3 regions of the Bacillus sp. FG16 genome follow, and region 3 is predicted to be linked to each of the others. Evidence: riboswitches for the same ligand, from Rfam matches in the RefSeq annotation. Region 3 holds a riboswitch; each other region holds the start of a gene.
What was found. Region 3 has a riboswitch for thiamine pyrophosphate ahead of thiM (hydroxyethylthiazole kinase). Riboswitches for the same ligand answer to the same signal wherever they lie in the genome.
Positions count from the first base shown of each region.

Region 1: another riboswitch for thiamine pyrophosphate. It lies ahead of tenA (thiaminase II); the one in region 3 lies ahead of thiM (hydroxyethylthiazole kinase).
Region 2: another riboswitch for thiamine pyrophosphate. It lies ahead of ACODS7_RS15705 (energy-coupled thiamine transporter ThiT); the one in region 3 lies ahead of thiM (hydroxyethylthiazole kinase).

Region 1 covers NZ_JBMDKC010000076.1:1,090-6,132, forward strand. Annotated here, with positions in the region: gene ACODS7_RS22895 (DUF3965 domain-containing protein) at 1-986, shown strand, start outside; gene ACODS7_RS22900 (hypothetical protein) at 1,227-1,559, opposite strand; gene ACODS7_RS22905 (SH3 domain-containing protein) at 1,565-2,719, opposite strand; TPP riboswitch at 2,989-3,100, shown strand; TPP riboswitch at 3,161-3,264, shown strand; gene tenA (thiaminase II) at 3,350-4,045, shown strand; gene ACODS7_RS22915 (ABC transporter ATP-binding protein) at 4,014-4,763, shown strand; gene ACODS7_RS22920 (ABC transporter permease) at 4,763-5,043, shown strand, end outside.
Region 2 covers NZ_JBMDKC010000039.1:10,132-15,174, reverse strand. Annotated here, with positions in the region: gene ACODS7_RS15720 (FeoB-associated Cys-rich membrane protein) at 1-93, opposite strand, end outside; gene feoB (ferrous iron transport protein B) at 110-2,098, opposite strand; gene ACODS7_RS15710 (FeoA family protein) at 2,095-2,322, opposite strand; TPP riboswitch at 2,517-2,618, shown strand; gene ACODS7_RS15705 (energy-coupled thiamine transporter ThiT) at 2,705-3,376, shown strand; gene ACODS7_RS15700 (sensor histidine kinase) at 3,584-5,043, opposite strand, start outside.
Region 3 covers NZ_JBMDKC010000047.1:26,307-31,349, forward strand. Annotated here, with positions in the region: gene topB (DNA topoisomerase III) at 1-1,553, opposite strand, end outside; TPP riboswitch at 1,859-1,971, shown strand; gene thiM (hydroxyethylthiazole kinase) at 2,044-2,853, shown strand; gene thiE (thiamine phosphate synthase) at 2,868-3,527, shown strand; gene ACODS7_RS17775 (anaerobic C4-dicarboxylate transporter family protein) at 3,643-4,956, opposite strand.

The DNA.
Region 1 (5,043 bases), on a different contig from region 3:
AAAATTTAGCCGCATTTATTGTATATGGCATGAATAAAGTAAAGAATTTACCGCAGTTTCATAAAGATGAAATTCCAACTTTAGTGCGTATTCTTCGCTTATGCCAAGAGCTTGGTTGGTATGAAGAAGCAAATGCTTTTATGGTAGCACAAGGATTAGCTGAGTTTGTTCATACTTCATTGGAATATGAAACATGGGATCTTTTGACGCAATCAGTTGCTTTAAACTATTTAATTATTAAATATCGTATCGGCGAATTGACAGATAGAGATATTAAAATTTGGGATAGAGTTAAATTTAATGAAAAATGTATAACAGATTGTAAACATTTATTATCTCATAAAGAAGTATTGGAATTTACATTCTTTTATATGTGCAAGAGAGCAAAATCATTATCAAAAGAGCAATTAAATAGTGATATGATGAGTTTAGCAATGTATTGTAATACTTTTGTATATGATTTATATACACATGATTTATTACGGAAATATCGCAAGTGTACAGATTTCCTATCATATTATGGGCCTAGTCAGGCAGTTTTAGCATGTCAAAGAGCTGTATTATCTCAAATTTCCGATCGCTTAGACCCGTTAAAGACAACTCATGTAGATGATTATTTATATGTGATGAAAGAAATGATGGAGCATATGACGATAGGAGTAATGGATCGATATGGTCATTTTATTGGAAAGCTACTATCTTATGTGCCATTTTTCGAAATGATACAAGTTCCACAGCATGCATATTATTGTGAAGAGTTACTGTATATTTGTAAGGGCATTGAATATAAAGAAGAAACACTACGCAATTATATATTTATACAATTACATGATTGTTTACCATCATTCTTTAGGCTATTTCTTAAAAATAAGCGTTACGCAACGATTCATGATATTCTTTTCTATTGGTGCGATGATGAACAACGAATGAGCTTAGAGAAAAAATATAATTTGAGCTTTATTTATGAAAAATATGCTTGTGGATAAACAATATTTTCGATATGAAAAATTAATATAAATTAAAAAGGATCTCCGGTTTATGTGAGATCCTTTTTTGTTAGTAAAACAAGGAGAAAGTGATTAAGACAAGAAACAACATTCCATATAGGAGAAGTTGTGCGGTGTAACTTCCTTGTATACCAAAAAAAGTATTAGCTTTTTCATACAAATTCAATATGTATTTTATTGGAGTATCTTTGAAAGATTGGTACACAGTGTCTCCTCTTTCTAAGCTTCTTGTTTTTGTTTTTGGTTATAAGGGACATTAATATATCTAGCTACAAATAACAAAACAGCCATAAAGAATATTGGAAATACAGTAGATAAATAAAAGCCATTACTAATTATATTTGTTATGAGAGCACTCAAAAGAAAAATAGCATTATAAATATGGGCAATTTTTTGTTTTAGTTGTACTTGAAATGATTCCATCATAATTTCTAATGCAACAAAAGCAATAATAATAGATAAAAATACAATGTTTGTATTGTAAATGATTAAACAACAGATTAAACCTAAAAAGGCTACGTATTCAATTATAAGAGGTATATTGCGTGGCATACAATTTACCTAACTAAATATGGCAGTGGATTTACTGCATTTGTTTTTTCAAAATTCCATTCTCCATTATGTAATTCAAAATGAAGATGTTGCCCGTATGAATGACCTGTGTTTCCCATATGACCTACTAATTGTCCAGTTTGTACTTGATCACCAGTTTGTACAGTGCGATCCTTCATATGGGCATAAACAGTTGTATATAATTTCCCATTGATTTGATGCGCAATGAACACAACATTTCCATAGCTAGCTGAATAATAAGATTTCACAACTTTACCTGCAGCAGCAGCTTGGATAGAGACGTTCCCTGGAGCGGCAATATCTATACCATAATGCATTTGTTCCCAGCGTATATCAAAGGTTGAGCTAATTCTTCCTTGAGCAGGGAATTTGAAAGCAGCTGGAATAGATGAAGGTTGCTCTGTTTTAGCTTGTGGTTGATTTTGTACTACATAGTGTTTTGCTACATATCCGTATCCTGTGCCAAAACGAATTTTATACCAAGTTCCTACAGTTTCTACTACTTGTACTTGTGTACCGTTTTGTAATGAACCGAGTAGAGCGCTACTTGTACTAGTGTTGCTACGTACATTCAGATTAGGTGTTGCAACAGTATATTTTGTATTATTTTGAACGGTGATTCCTTTTACTAAGGGCTGTGAACCATTAGAAACGAATGCTTTTTGTACGTAACCTGTTTGGCCATTGTGTGATATTTTATACCATTCGCCTTGATCTTCTTGAACGGTAATGAACTTGCCATTTGGTAATACATCTAAAATGGAAGATTCTAAATTAGGTTCAGAGCGAACGTTTAATGCATTAGCATTGACGATGTATTGATCATTAGATTGAAGTTTGTTTTTTAGTAAAATAGCATCTTTTTGTACATAACCTACTTTATTATGAACAGATACTTTATACCAACCATTAGTTGTTTCAAGGATGTTCACTTTTGTATTAAAGCGAATTGTATCAATTGATGTGCTTTTTACGTTATCTTTTGTATGTAATGCTACTTGATCGACTTTGACATACCCAGTTTTAATATTAGATAATTGTTCAGCGTTTGCTTTTTGTACATTTGTTTCACCCATAGAAGGAAGTAAAGAAGCAATCGCTACAGTAGTTGCTGTTAAAGCAGTAGCTTTCATATTCATGGAATAGAGACCTCCTCTAGTTGTATAGTTGTAATTTTATTATAGTATAAAGATATAATATAGTGGGTGTATTCACATAAATGTAATATGAAATCAATATAAAAATAAATTTTTTGAGGATAATGATTCCTTTTTATACAATTAATTGGGGTTTTATTTTCTAAAATAGAATGTATGTATTTTATAACTTCAATATTTTGTTGATAATTAAGAAAATTAAAACAGTTGATGATGTCTTATTAGGGTGTTATACTGACAGTGATAATTTTATAGTTTGCTAGGAGAGCTGGTGTTGCCAGCTGAGAGTAGGCCGTAAGCCTTTGATCCTTTTTATTACCTGATCTAGATTATGCTAGCGTAGGGAAGCAATTCGGACACTAACAATGAGTCCCCGTTTCTTTGCGTATAGAAACGGGGCTTTTTTATTTGAAAATTTCATATTGAAACCACTAGGGGTGCTTGATTTGCTGAGAGAGGAATAATCCTTAACCCTTATAACACCTGATCTAGGTAATACTAGCGAAGGGAAGTGGAACATCGAATAAATGTATAATTTTATTTGCTGTAACCACTTCTTATATATAGAAGTGGTTTTTTATTTAGATACATATATTGAAAGGGGATAGAGAAATGAAATTTTGCGATAGATTATTAGAAACTGTGCAACCAGTTTGGGAGATGAGTCATAATCATCCGTTTGTAGTGGGTATGGGAGATGGCACGTTAGAAAAAGATAAATTCCAGTATTATATTATTCAAGATTATTTATATCTGCTAGATTATGCAAAGTTATATGCGATTGGTGTTGTAAAAGCAACGAATCCACAAGTAATGGGAAAGTTCGCTGAACAAATTGATGGAATATTAAATGGCGAAATGACAATCCATAAACAATATGCAAAAAGACTTGGAATTTCTATAGAGGAGATAGAGTCTGCGAAACCATCTGCTAAAAATTTAGCTTATACAAATTACATGATGTCTGTATCTCAAAATGGCACACTTGCGGAATTAATAGCAGCGCTTCTTCCTTGTATGTGGAGCTACTGGGAAATTGGAAAGCGTTTAAATGATATTCCTGGAGCAAGAGATCATGAGTTTTTTGGTGAGTGGATTCAAGGATATAGTTCGGAAGAATACGGTAATCTTTGTATTTGGTTAATAGATTTATTAAATGAAATGGCAGTTGGAAAGTCTGAGAAAGAACTAGATAGATTAGAGGAGATTTTCTTATATTCCAGTCGATTTGAATATTTATTCTGGGATATGTCCTATCGTAAGGAGATGTGGGGATTTGAGGAGCAAGAACATACTACAGTTTCATAATGTTTCTTTTCATTACGATGAGAAACCAATCATCCATGAATTAAATGCTTCTATACATGAGAAAGAGTTTGTCAGTATTATCGGACCGAGTGGATGTGGGAAAAGTACTTTATTTCGCCTTATTACAGGCCTAGAGAAGGTAAGTACTGGACAGATAGAACTGACAGAAACAAAGCACCATCCTGTAGGGTATATGCCGCAAAAAGATATGCTTTTGCCGTGGAGAACAATTATTGAGAATGCCGCCTTGCCGCTAGAGTGCCAAGGTGTACAGAAGAAAGAAGCACAAGTAAAGGCAAAGGAACTGTTATATAAATTTGGTTTACAAGGATATGAGACAAAACATCCGAAAGATTTATCTGGTGGTATGAGGCAACGCGTATCTTTTATCCGAACTTTATTAACGGGCGGGGAGATATTGTTATTAGATGAACCGTTTAGCGCGTTAGATGCTTTAACGAAGGCCTCTTTACAAGAATGGTTGTTTGAACAATGGCAAGAGTGGGAAAAAACAATTTTATTCATTACTCATGATGTTGAAGAAGCGTTATTTCTTTCGAACCGAGTTTTAGTAGTGGAACAGCAGCCGATAACGACTTTGACTGAGCGGATTGTACCGCTTGATCATAACAGAACACGAAAAGATTTATATAAACCGGAAGTGTTAGCGCTGAAAGATGAGCTTCTTAGTATGTTACAAAGGCAGGTACTTGTGTGATGAACCGATTGAAAGAATTAGTTCCTGCTATTACACTTTCTAGTATTTTACTTGCTGTGTGGGAAATAGGAGCAAGAATTGTAGATGAGATGTATATTTTACCGTCACCGTCTGCGATTGTAATGAAGATATGGAAACTAAAAGACATATTATTTACGGTTCATTTACCTGCAACGTTATACGTCGTTTTAATAGGTGTTGTGATTTCTATCGTATTAGGTGTAGGGCTAGCGATGTTAATGAATGCGAGTACATGGATGGAAAGAGCATTTTATCCATT
Region 2 (5,043 bases), on a different contig from region 3:
GCATTTTCCTTTTTTACTTCTCTTTACAAAATTAACTAACGTATATGCTGCATAACCAAAAATGATAGCTCCAATTATAATATTGACCATCATCACAATACATCTCCTTCTAGAATCCGAGTAGGGATCCAACTTGGTATATAATGAGCGTTAATACATAAGCAACTACGAGTGGATACACGACTGAGAAAATCGTCCATTTCGCTGATCCTGTTTCACGTTTAATAACAGCTACGGTCGCTAAACACGGAACATATAATAAAATAAAGAACATAAATGCATAAGCTGATAATGCTGTATAATGTGCTCCCATTACATTTCCAAGCACATCTTCTTTAACCGCATAAATAATTGCCATTGTAGAAACGACAACTTCTTTCGCTAAAAATCCTGTTAAAAGGGATGCCGCAGCTTGCCACGTTCCAAAGCCGAGCGGTGCAAATAATGGTGCGATAAATCCACCAATCATCGCTAAGTAGCTATCTCCCATATCAACGCCAAATCCTGATGGACCTGCATAATTTAATAACCAAATAACAACCGAACCACCAAAGATGAATGTACCAGCTTTACGAACAAATCCCTTTCCTTTCTCCCACGTGCTCAGCCATAACGTTTTCGCTTGTGGCACACGATAAGGCGGTAGTTCAATAACAAAAATAGATTTTTCCGCTTTTAAAATCGTAAGAGACATAATTTTTGTAACTAATAACGCAAGAACAATCCCTGCAACATATAAAGAAAATACAACAGTCGCCTGACTATGCGGGAAGAATACGCCCGCAAATAATGCATATACAGGTAATCGTGCTGAACAAGACATAAACGGTGTTACTAAAATTGTAAGTAAGCGCTCTTTCTCCTGTTCAATCGTTCTCGCTGCCATAATACCTGGAACGTTACATCCAAAACCGATAATCATCGGAATAAAAGCTTTTCCGTTTAAGCCGAAAAACTCCATAATTCTATCCATAACAACTGCAATTCGCGCCATATATCCTGAGTCTTCTAATAATGAAATGAAAAAGAATAGTGCAAAGATTTGTGGTACGAATACTAATACAGCACCAACACCGGCAATAATACCTTCTGTAACGAGTGCTTGAATAAAATCAGAAGCTCCAATACTTGTAAGTCCAGCCGTCACCCAATCCGTAAGCTGACCACCAAAAAACTCATCTAACATATCCGATAAAGGTGTACCAATCCACGTAAACGTAACCTGAAAAATAAAAAACATAACTGCTAAAAAGATTGGAAGTCCTAAAATTTTATGTGTAATTAATCTATCAATTTTTTCTGAAAAAGGAATTTTTCCTTCTTTCTCATGCTTCATAACATTTGTTTTTAACTTTTCAATATACGCTTCACGAGTTTTGTAAATGTGCTCTTCTAACGTACAATCAAGTTTTCCTTCTAAGCGAGATCGAATGGCTATGAGTTCCTTATAAATTGGTAATGCTTTCATTTCTTTTTCTACTACTTCGTTATTACTTAAAAATTGAAGAGCTAACCATCTCGGATGCTCGTAATTCACTGTCTCTAAAAGAGCAATTACTTCTCCAATTCCTTCATCCATTTGTACACCATATGAAATAAGGAATGGCTTTTTCTCTTTTTTGTCATTTTCTTTAAGAGTCGTAAGTAGTTCTTCACAACCTTTTCCACTTCTTGCAACGACAGGAACGACTGTTACACCTAATAGTTCTGATAATCGTTTTACATCAATGACAATTCCTCTTTGCTTCGCCACATCAACCATATTTAAACCAATTGAGACCGGCTTACCAAATTCAAGTAATTGCAACGTTAAATGCATATTTCTCTCAAATTGCGAAGAATCTACGATATTTAACATATGATTAAATTCTTCTGTTAATAGAAAGTTTGTTACAACACCTTCATCACGTGAAACTGGATTTAAATCATACACACCTGGTAAATCAATTAATGTTCCTTGTCTATCTTTTAATTTACCAACCTTTTTTTCTACTGTTACACCGCTCCAGTTTCCTACGTATTCATAAGAACCAGTAAGTGCATTAAATAATGATGTCTTCCCTGTATTCGGATTCCCTAGCAAAGCTACCTTATTCACGCTAATTCCACCTTTATCATTTTCGCGTCACAATGACGAATACTAATTAACTGTCCACGACACTCCAATGTACAAGGACCTTTGAACATCGCTTTCTGTTTCAAGCGAAGTTCGCTTCCTTCCGCAAGACCGAAAGCAGCTAGTCTACGCTTTAATAGCTGATCTAAAGACTGAATACTTTTTACTAACACTTTCTCTCCAATTTTAATATCTACTAAGCTCATAACCTTCCCCCTCAGAAGAGAATGATAATTATTTTCAAAAAAATTATACCACACCCAATTTCTCTTGTACTATACCCTTTTGCTTCATATTTATTAACATTTCGCTACAATTCTATTTCAATTATTGTCATACAGCATTTGTTTGCCATTCTCATCCATTTCGCTTACAATAAACAATAGCAAATAAAGAATCTCGTTATCACTGGGGGAGCCATGCCGCTGAGAGGGAACACTTCGTTCCGACCCTTCGAACCTGTTAGTTAATGCTAACGCAGGGATTGTGCAAACGTCCGAAATACATACCTCATTTTTATTTACGTATTTCGTATCCTCCTATGATATCTATTCTTTTTTGTACAACTTGGATTTAGGGGGAGACAACATGCGTAACACCAATTTACAAGCGATGATCGAATCTGCTATTCTTGCAGCCTTCGCCTTGGTCATCGATATTTTACCACTTTCAATCAAAATATCAGCAACAGGCGGTTCCATTTCATTTGCTATGATTCCTATTTTTATTATCGCATACCGCTGGGGCTTCAAAATGGCTTTCTTAGGAGGCTTAATTTGGGGATTATTACAAATTGTCGTAGGCGATGCCATTATCGTCACACCAATTCAAGTACTAATTGAATACTTCGTTGCTTTCGCATTCATTGGATTTGCTGGGTTATTCTATCGTCCAATTCAAAAAGCACTTTTAACTTCCAATAATAATAGCGAAGAGCAATCAAATTTAGGTAGCCGTAAAGACAAACCTTCATCAAAACAAAACCAAGGAAAGAAAGTAATTGGATACATTATCGTCGCTACTTTTATCGGTAGTCTAGCTCGTTACTTCTGTCACTTTATCGCTGGTATCATTTTCTGGGGACAATATGCACCAAAAGGCCAGTCGGCTTTCCTATATTCTTTAATATTTAACGGTAGTACAATGATTGGTTCCTATATTCTATGTACCGTTTTACTTATATTTTTATTTATCACTTCACCACGCTTATTCAAAAGCATCAGTGCTTATCAAATGAATACACAAAAAAAGGGCGCTTAATGAGCGCTCTTTTTTCATATCGTAATATTAATTAAAAATACAATAAATGCGCAAAAGAAAATAAATACCATTATACTTAGCCAATTGCTATGCACGGTTCATCGACTCCTTACATAACCTCATATTCTAAACAAATTATACTGATTAAAAATAAAGATTAGGTAAAGATAATATGAAAATAATTTAAAAAAACGTAGATCATATTTTCTACGCTTTTTTCGGTAAATAGAAATAAAATAACACACCATCTTCTGTATTTCCTGCCCCATATTCAGCATCATGTAGTTCTAAAATATTCTTTGAAATGGCAAGCCCAAGCCCCGTCCCACCTTGTGAACGCTGACGAGCTGTATCCACTCGATAAAAACGATCCCAAATTTTATCTAATTGTTCTTCTTCAATGTGAGTACCTTTATTTTCAATGCACACTTTTATACGATCCTTCTCATCTATTGTAGAAATAATAATATCTTCTTTATTTGGTGTATAACGTATGGCATTCGTAATGAAATTCACGATGACTTGTTCAATCCGGCCTTGATTTGCAATCACTTCAAATGAACATATATTTTTATGAATACGAAGCTCTTTTTTCTCTATTTCCACAGATAGATGTTCACATATGTCTTCAATTACTGTATCAATATAAAACGAAGCCTTTTTCATTTTATATGTACCAGATTCAAATTTAGCTAACTCAAGCATATCCAAAATTAACGTATCCATTTTGTCTACTTCTCTCTCCATCGCCTGAAAATAATAATCCTTTTTATGCTCAGCTACCCCGTCTTTTAAAATAGAAATACAGCTTTTCATAATACTTAGCGGTGTTTTTAATTCATGTGAAACACCAGAAATGAATTCTTTTCGCGTCTTTTCTAACTTTCTTTCCTTTTCAATATCTTCTTCTAACTGCCCAATATGCGAATGGAGTTTATTTGATAGCACATTAATATTTTTCGATAAATCTCCAATTTCATCTTTTGAAGTAATCGGTATTTTTTCTGTAAAATCTAATTGTGCTATTTTCTTCGTCGTATCATTTATTTTTAATAACGGTTTTGCAATTTGTTTTGAATAATAAAACGAAGCTAAAAAAATAAGAACGACTACAAATGCAATGATATAGATGTAATAATCTTGCACCATTTGTACAGCTTCATCTACGGGCTGTAAAGAAGCCATCGCATAAATATATGTTACTGATCCATCTTTTTCTTTTATTGGTTTCATTAATAATTTATATTTTATATCATTCTTTTCATGGTCCATTGTCTTTGTTGAATACTCTATTTGATTACTCTCTTTTAGTAATACATCCGTTTGAAATTCTTTTATACTATCCAAAAATAAAGAGTTTTTATAAATTGGATTTACGGGGCCTTTTACATCTGGAAACTGTACTTTCGTAACACGCCCTCCTATGTAAACATCTGGTTCTTGGGCAGCTTGCTCCTGAACGGCTGGCCTCTTCTCCTTAACAACTTGTTCCCCGGTTGCTTTCTTTTTCTCCTCATATAATTTTCTCATTTTCTCATTAAATGCTTTTTCTAGCGGTTTATTAGATCCGCTTAAATTCTGTTTAGATAAAGAAAAAGAGAATGGAATAAAACTATCTTCTTTTCTCACTCCAGAAAAATAAATTTCTTGCCCTAAAAAATGCTCTG
Region 3 (5,043 bases):
GTCGCTACAGTACCTAATCCACCAGTTGACTTTAACGTATCAGCAAGTTGTTTATTTTGAGTATCCATATATTTTGTAGGATTCTCCATTGCTGAAAGTAAAGTTGCTTCATTAAAGCGTGCAGGTGCTTTCGTTTGACCTGATGTTTGCATAATTAACTTTACAGTTAATGTATCGCCCTTTTCAATGCGAGGTAGAAGCTGCTCCTTTACGTCATCAGTTACATCATCGTCTTCAAATCGATTTTCGTATACTTCCTTCCAACCAGCATGTAAAATTGTTTTTCCGCGTGCAATGAACGTTTCACTACCAACTTTAGTACGTAATGTTAGTTGCTCGTATTCGAATGCTGGGAATAAAACAGCTAAGAAACGTTTTACAACTAAATCATAAATTTTGCGTTCTTTATCTGTGAATGCTGAGAAGTTAACGTATCCTTCTGTTGGAATAATCGCATGATGATCGCTTACTTTACTATCATCAACAAATGATTTGTTAGGTTTGATAGGCTTTTGTAATACTTTATGTGCGAAGGGACGGTATTCTCCAACACCACATGCTTTTAGACGTTCTGGAAGTGTTCCAACGATATCAGATGAAATGTAGCGTGAATCTGTACGAGGGTACGTTAGCACTTTATGCTGTTCATACAATTTCTGCATAATATTTAATGTTTCTTTGGCAGAGTAACCGAACTTTTTATTTGCATCACGTTGCAATTCAGTTAAATCGTAAAGACCAGGAGAGAATGATTTCTTCTGTTTCTTATCAATTTCCACAACAGTAGCATTTTGTTTATCTAAACTTTTTACAATACCATCAATTTTTTCTTTATTAAAACTACGGCTATTGCCATTTGTATCTTGCCAAGTAAGTTTGAGTTTCTCCATTGTTTGAGCTTCGATGCCGTAGTAAGTTTGTGCTTTGAAGTTCTTTATTTCATCCTCACGACTAGCGATCATAGCAACAGTAGGAGTTTGCACACGGCCGCAATTTAACTGGGCATTAAAGCGAGTTGTTAAAGCGCGAGTTGCATTAAGACCGATATACCAGTCAGCTTCTGAACGTGCAACTGCTGAAGCGTATAAATTGTCATAGGCTTTACCTGGTTTTAAATTTGCAAAACCATCTTTAATTGCTTTATCGGTTACAGAAGAAATCCATAAACGTTTGATTGGTTTATTTAGCTTAACTTTATCGATAATCCAGCGTGCGACTAATTCCCCTTCACGTCCAGCGTCTGTTGCTACAATAATTTCATTTACATCTTTTCTAAGTAGCTGACTTTTTACAGCATTAAATTGTTTACCAGTTTGTTTAATAACCGTTAATTTCAAACGCTCCGGTAGCATCGGTAAATCTTCTAAATTCCACTGTTTATATTTCACATCATAGCTTTCTGGATCTGCTAATGTAACGAGATGACCTAAAGCCCAAGTTACAATATATTTACTACCCTCAAGATAGCCGTTTCCTTTTTTATCACACTTCAGTACACGAGCAATATCTCGTGCAACGGAAGGTTTTTCAGCGATTACAACGCTTTTTGACATATTAAAAACATCCTTTCAAATTTCCATAAGTTAAATATAGCATACATCTTCTTGAGATTCAGTTTCGCTCCATATTTGAGCTGTTTTTAATGGAATGAACAAAACCCCCACTGATTAAAGTTTCACTTTATCCCGCATTAACGGGCAGTAAGATCCCCACCTCAAAATTCAACGAAAGCAAATAAGTTAGGTGGGGGAACAACTGCCCGTAAAAGCCTTCACTTTATCAGTTGCTCCTATATTAAATAGAAAAGTAAAGAACTTGTTATTTTACTAGAATAAGAGTAGACTTTGAAGTAGATGAATAAGAAACACATGGGAGTTTGTGGATACAAACTGAGAGGATGACTACTAGTCCGTCATTGACCATTTGAACCTGTTGGATAATGCCAGCGTAGGGAGAGTGTAAAAGCACATGTTCAGGCACTTTGCGTACGCGCAAAGTGTCTTTTTGTGTATCTCCCATCATTATAGTTAGGAGATGAAAAGGATGAATATGAAAGAAATTAGTAAAGTAGTGGATTTGGTGAGAGAATCTAATCCGTTAGTTCATAATATTACAAATGTTGTTGTAACAAATTTTACTGCTAACGGTTTGTTGGCACTTGGGGCATCGCCTGTAATGGCGTATGCAAAAGAGGAAGTAGCAGAAATGGCTAGCATTGCTGGAGCGTTAGTATTAAATATGGGGACACTTCGTCCTGAGGAAGTAGAAGCGATGTTACTCGCTGGTAAATCAGCAAATGTGAACAATGTGCCAGTACTATTTGATCCAGTTGGTGCAGGAGCAACTTCGTATCGAACAGAAGTTGCGAGACATATTCCGGCTGAAATCGATTTAGCAATTATCCGCGGAAATGCGGCTGAAATAGCAAACGTTATTAATGAGAAATGGGAAATTAAAGGGGTAGACGCTGGTACTGGAAATGGAAATGTTGTAAGTATTGCAAGGCAGGCAGCAGATGAACTAAATACAGTTGCGGTCATTACTGGAAAAGAAGATGTTGTTACAGATGGAGAGCGAACTGTTCTTATTCGAAATGGTCATCCTATTTTAACAAAAGTTACGGGAACAGGGTGTTTACTAACTTCGGTAATAGGAGCATTTGTAGCAGTTGAAAAAGATTATGTAAAAGCAGCAGTAGCCGCATTAACGTTTTATGGTGTAGCTGCAGAACTGGCAGCTGCTAAAACAGTAGAAAAAGGGCCAGGTAGTTTCCAAATTGAATTTTTAAATCAATTAGCGAATACAACTTCAGCTGATATGGAGAAGTATGGGAAGATTGAGGAGTTAGAGTAAGGGGGATGAAACACATGATGCGCATTGAAACAAAGAAAATGTCTAACCTATTACAAGTGTATTTTATTATGGGAAGCAATAACTGCACGAAGGATCCTTTAACTGTATTGAAAGAAGCGTTAGATGGTGGAGTGACACTTTTTCAATTTCGTGAAAAGGGGGAAGGTTCTTTAATTGGAGAGGATAGAGTGCGTTTTGCAAAAGAATTGCAGACTCTTTGTAAGGAATATAGTGTTCCTTTCATTGTAAATGATGATGTAGAATTAGCCATTGAATTAGATGCAGATGGTGTTCATGTAGGACAAGATGATGAAGGAATTACATCTGTTCGTGAAAAAATGGGAGATAAAATTATCGGTGTATCTGCTCATACAATTGAAGAAGCACGCTTTGCAATCGAACATGGAGCAGATTATTTAGGCGTTGGACCTATTTTCCCAACGAGTACGAAAAAAGATACGAAAGCGGTTCAAGGAACGAAAGGATTAGCTTATTTTAGAGAACAAGGAATTACAGTGCCAATCGTTGGTATTGGCGGGATTACAATTGAAAATACAGCGGCAGTTATAGAGGCGGGTGCGGAAGGTGTTTCAGTTATTTCAGCAATTAGTTTAGCTGAATCTGCGTATGAAAGTACGAGAAAATTAGCTGAAGAAGTAAAGAGAAGTTTGTAGGGAAGGACGTGTAGTATTTTAAGTGCTACATGGAGAAATGGACTGCCCCAAATTTTAAACAAACGTTTGATTAAAAAAGCACAAACCTTTTTAAATAAAGGTTTGTGCTTTTTCTTTAAAACATAATAGAAATTAAAAGCATTCCAATGCCGATAGAAGTAAATGTTGCGATTAAACCTGGAATCATAAAGCTATGATTTAATACGTATTTACCGATACCTGTTGTACCAGTACGGTCAAAGTTAATGGCAGCAACGATTGTTCCATAGTTTGGAATGAAGAAATATCCGTTTACTGCAGGGAACATCGCAATCAGTAGTGCTGGTGGAATACCAAGGGATAGTCCAAGTGGCATTAAGGCACGTACTGTTGCTGCTTGGCTGTACAGTAAAATAGATAGAATGAATAGCGCGATGGCAAATAGCCAAGGTGCACTTGTTACTAAATGCTGAATGGATCCTTGAATCATATTTAAGTTTCCGTTAAAGAAAGTATCTCCCATCCAAGCGATACCGAAAATAGCAACAACTGCTGTTGCCCCTGCTTTAAAGACGTTACCAGACACAATGCTTTCTACATTTGGTTTACAGAAAATAATAATAAGAGCCGCGATAGTTAACATAACCATCTCAATTGTGTTCGGCATGGAAAGACGAGCTAACTTCCCATCAACTATCCATCCTGGACGAAGTGCTTCAAATGAACCAAGAAGTACAACAAGGAAGGTTCCAACTAGGAAAAGGATAACTGATAATTTGGCGCCTTTTACACCTACAAATTCTTTTTTCTCTTCAAGTTTAGGAATCATTCCTTCGTTTAATCGTTTTAAGTATTCAGGGTCTTCATTTAATTCTTTTCCCATCTTACTAGCAACGAATGCTGCTAACATACAAGCAATGAAAGTAGAAGGGATACTTACTTTTAAAATATCTAATAAGGTAATTTTATAGTCAGCGAACATTGCTAAAAGAGCAACTGTGGCAGCTGAAATCGGACTAGCTGTAATTGCTTGCTGAGAAGCGATTACGGCAATCGACATTGGGCGTTCCGGTCTAATCCCTGATTCACGAGAGACTTCTGCAATAACAGGAAGTACAGAATAGGCAACGTGACCAGTACCTGCACATAGTGTGAATAAATAAGTAACAATTGGAGCAAAAAAAGTAATACGCTTTGGATTTTTTCGCAATGCTTTTTCAGCTAGATGAACAAGATAGTCCATTCCACCAGCAGCTTGCAAAGCACCAGCAGCTGTAATTACTGCCAAAATCATGAGCATTACATCAATAGGAGGCGCGGTCGGTTGTAAGTGGAAGACAAAAACGAGTATTGCCATACCAACTCCACCCATTACTCCTAAACCAACTCCGCCTAGGCGTGCACCAATAAAAATACAGAGTAACAAGGTAAGAAATTGTAGCCAAAACATGATAAACTACCTCCGAAATTCATTAATTAAGATATATTCGAATAGTTTAATTTGAATGAAAATTAAATAAATACCCGAAGAAATCCT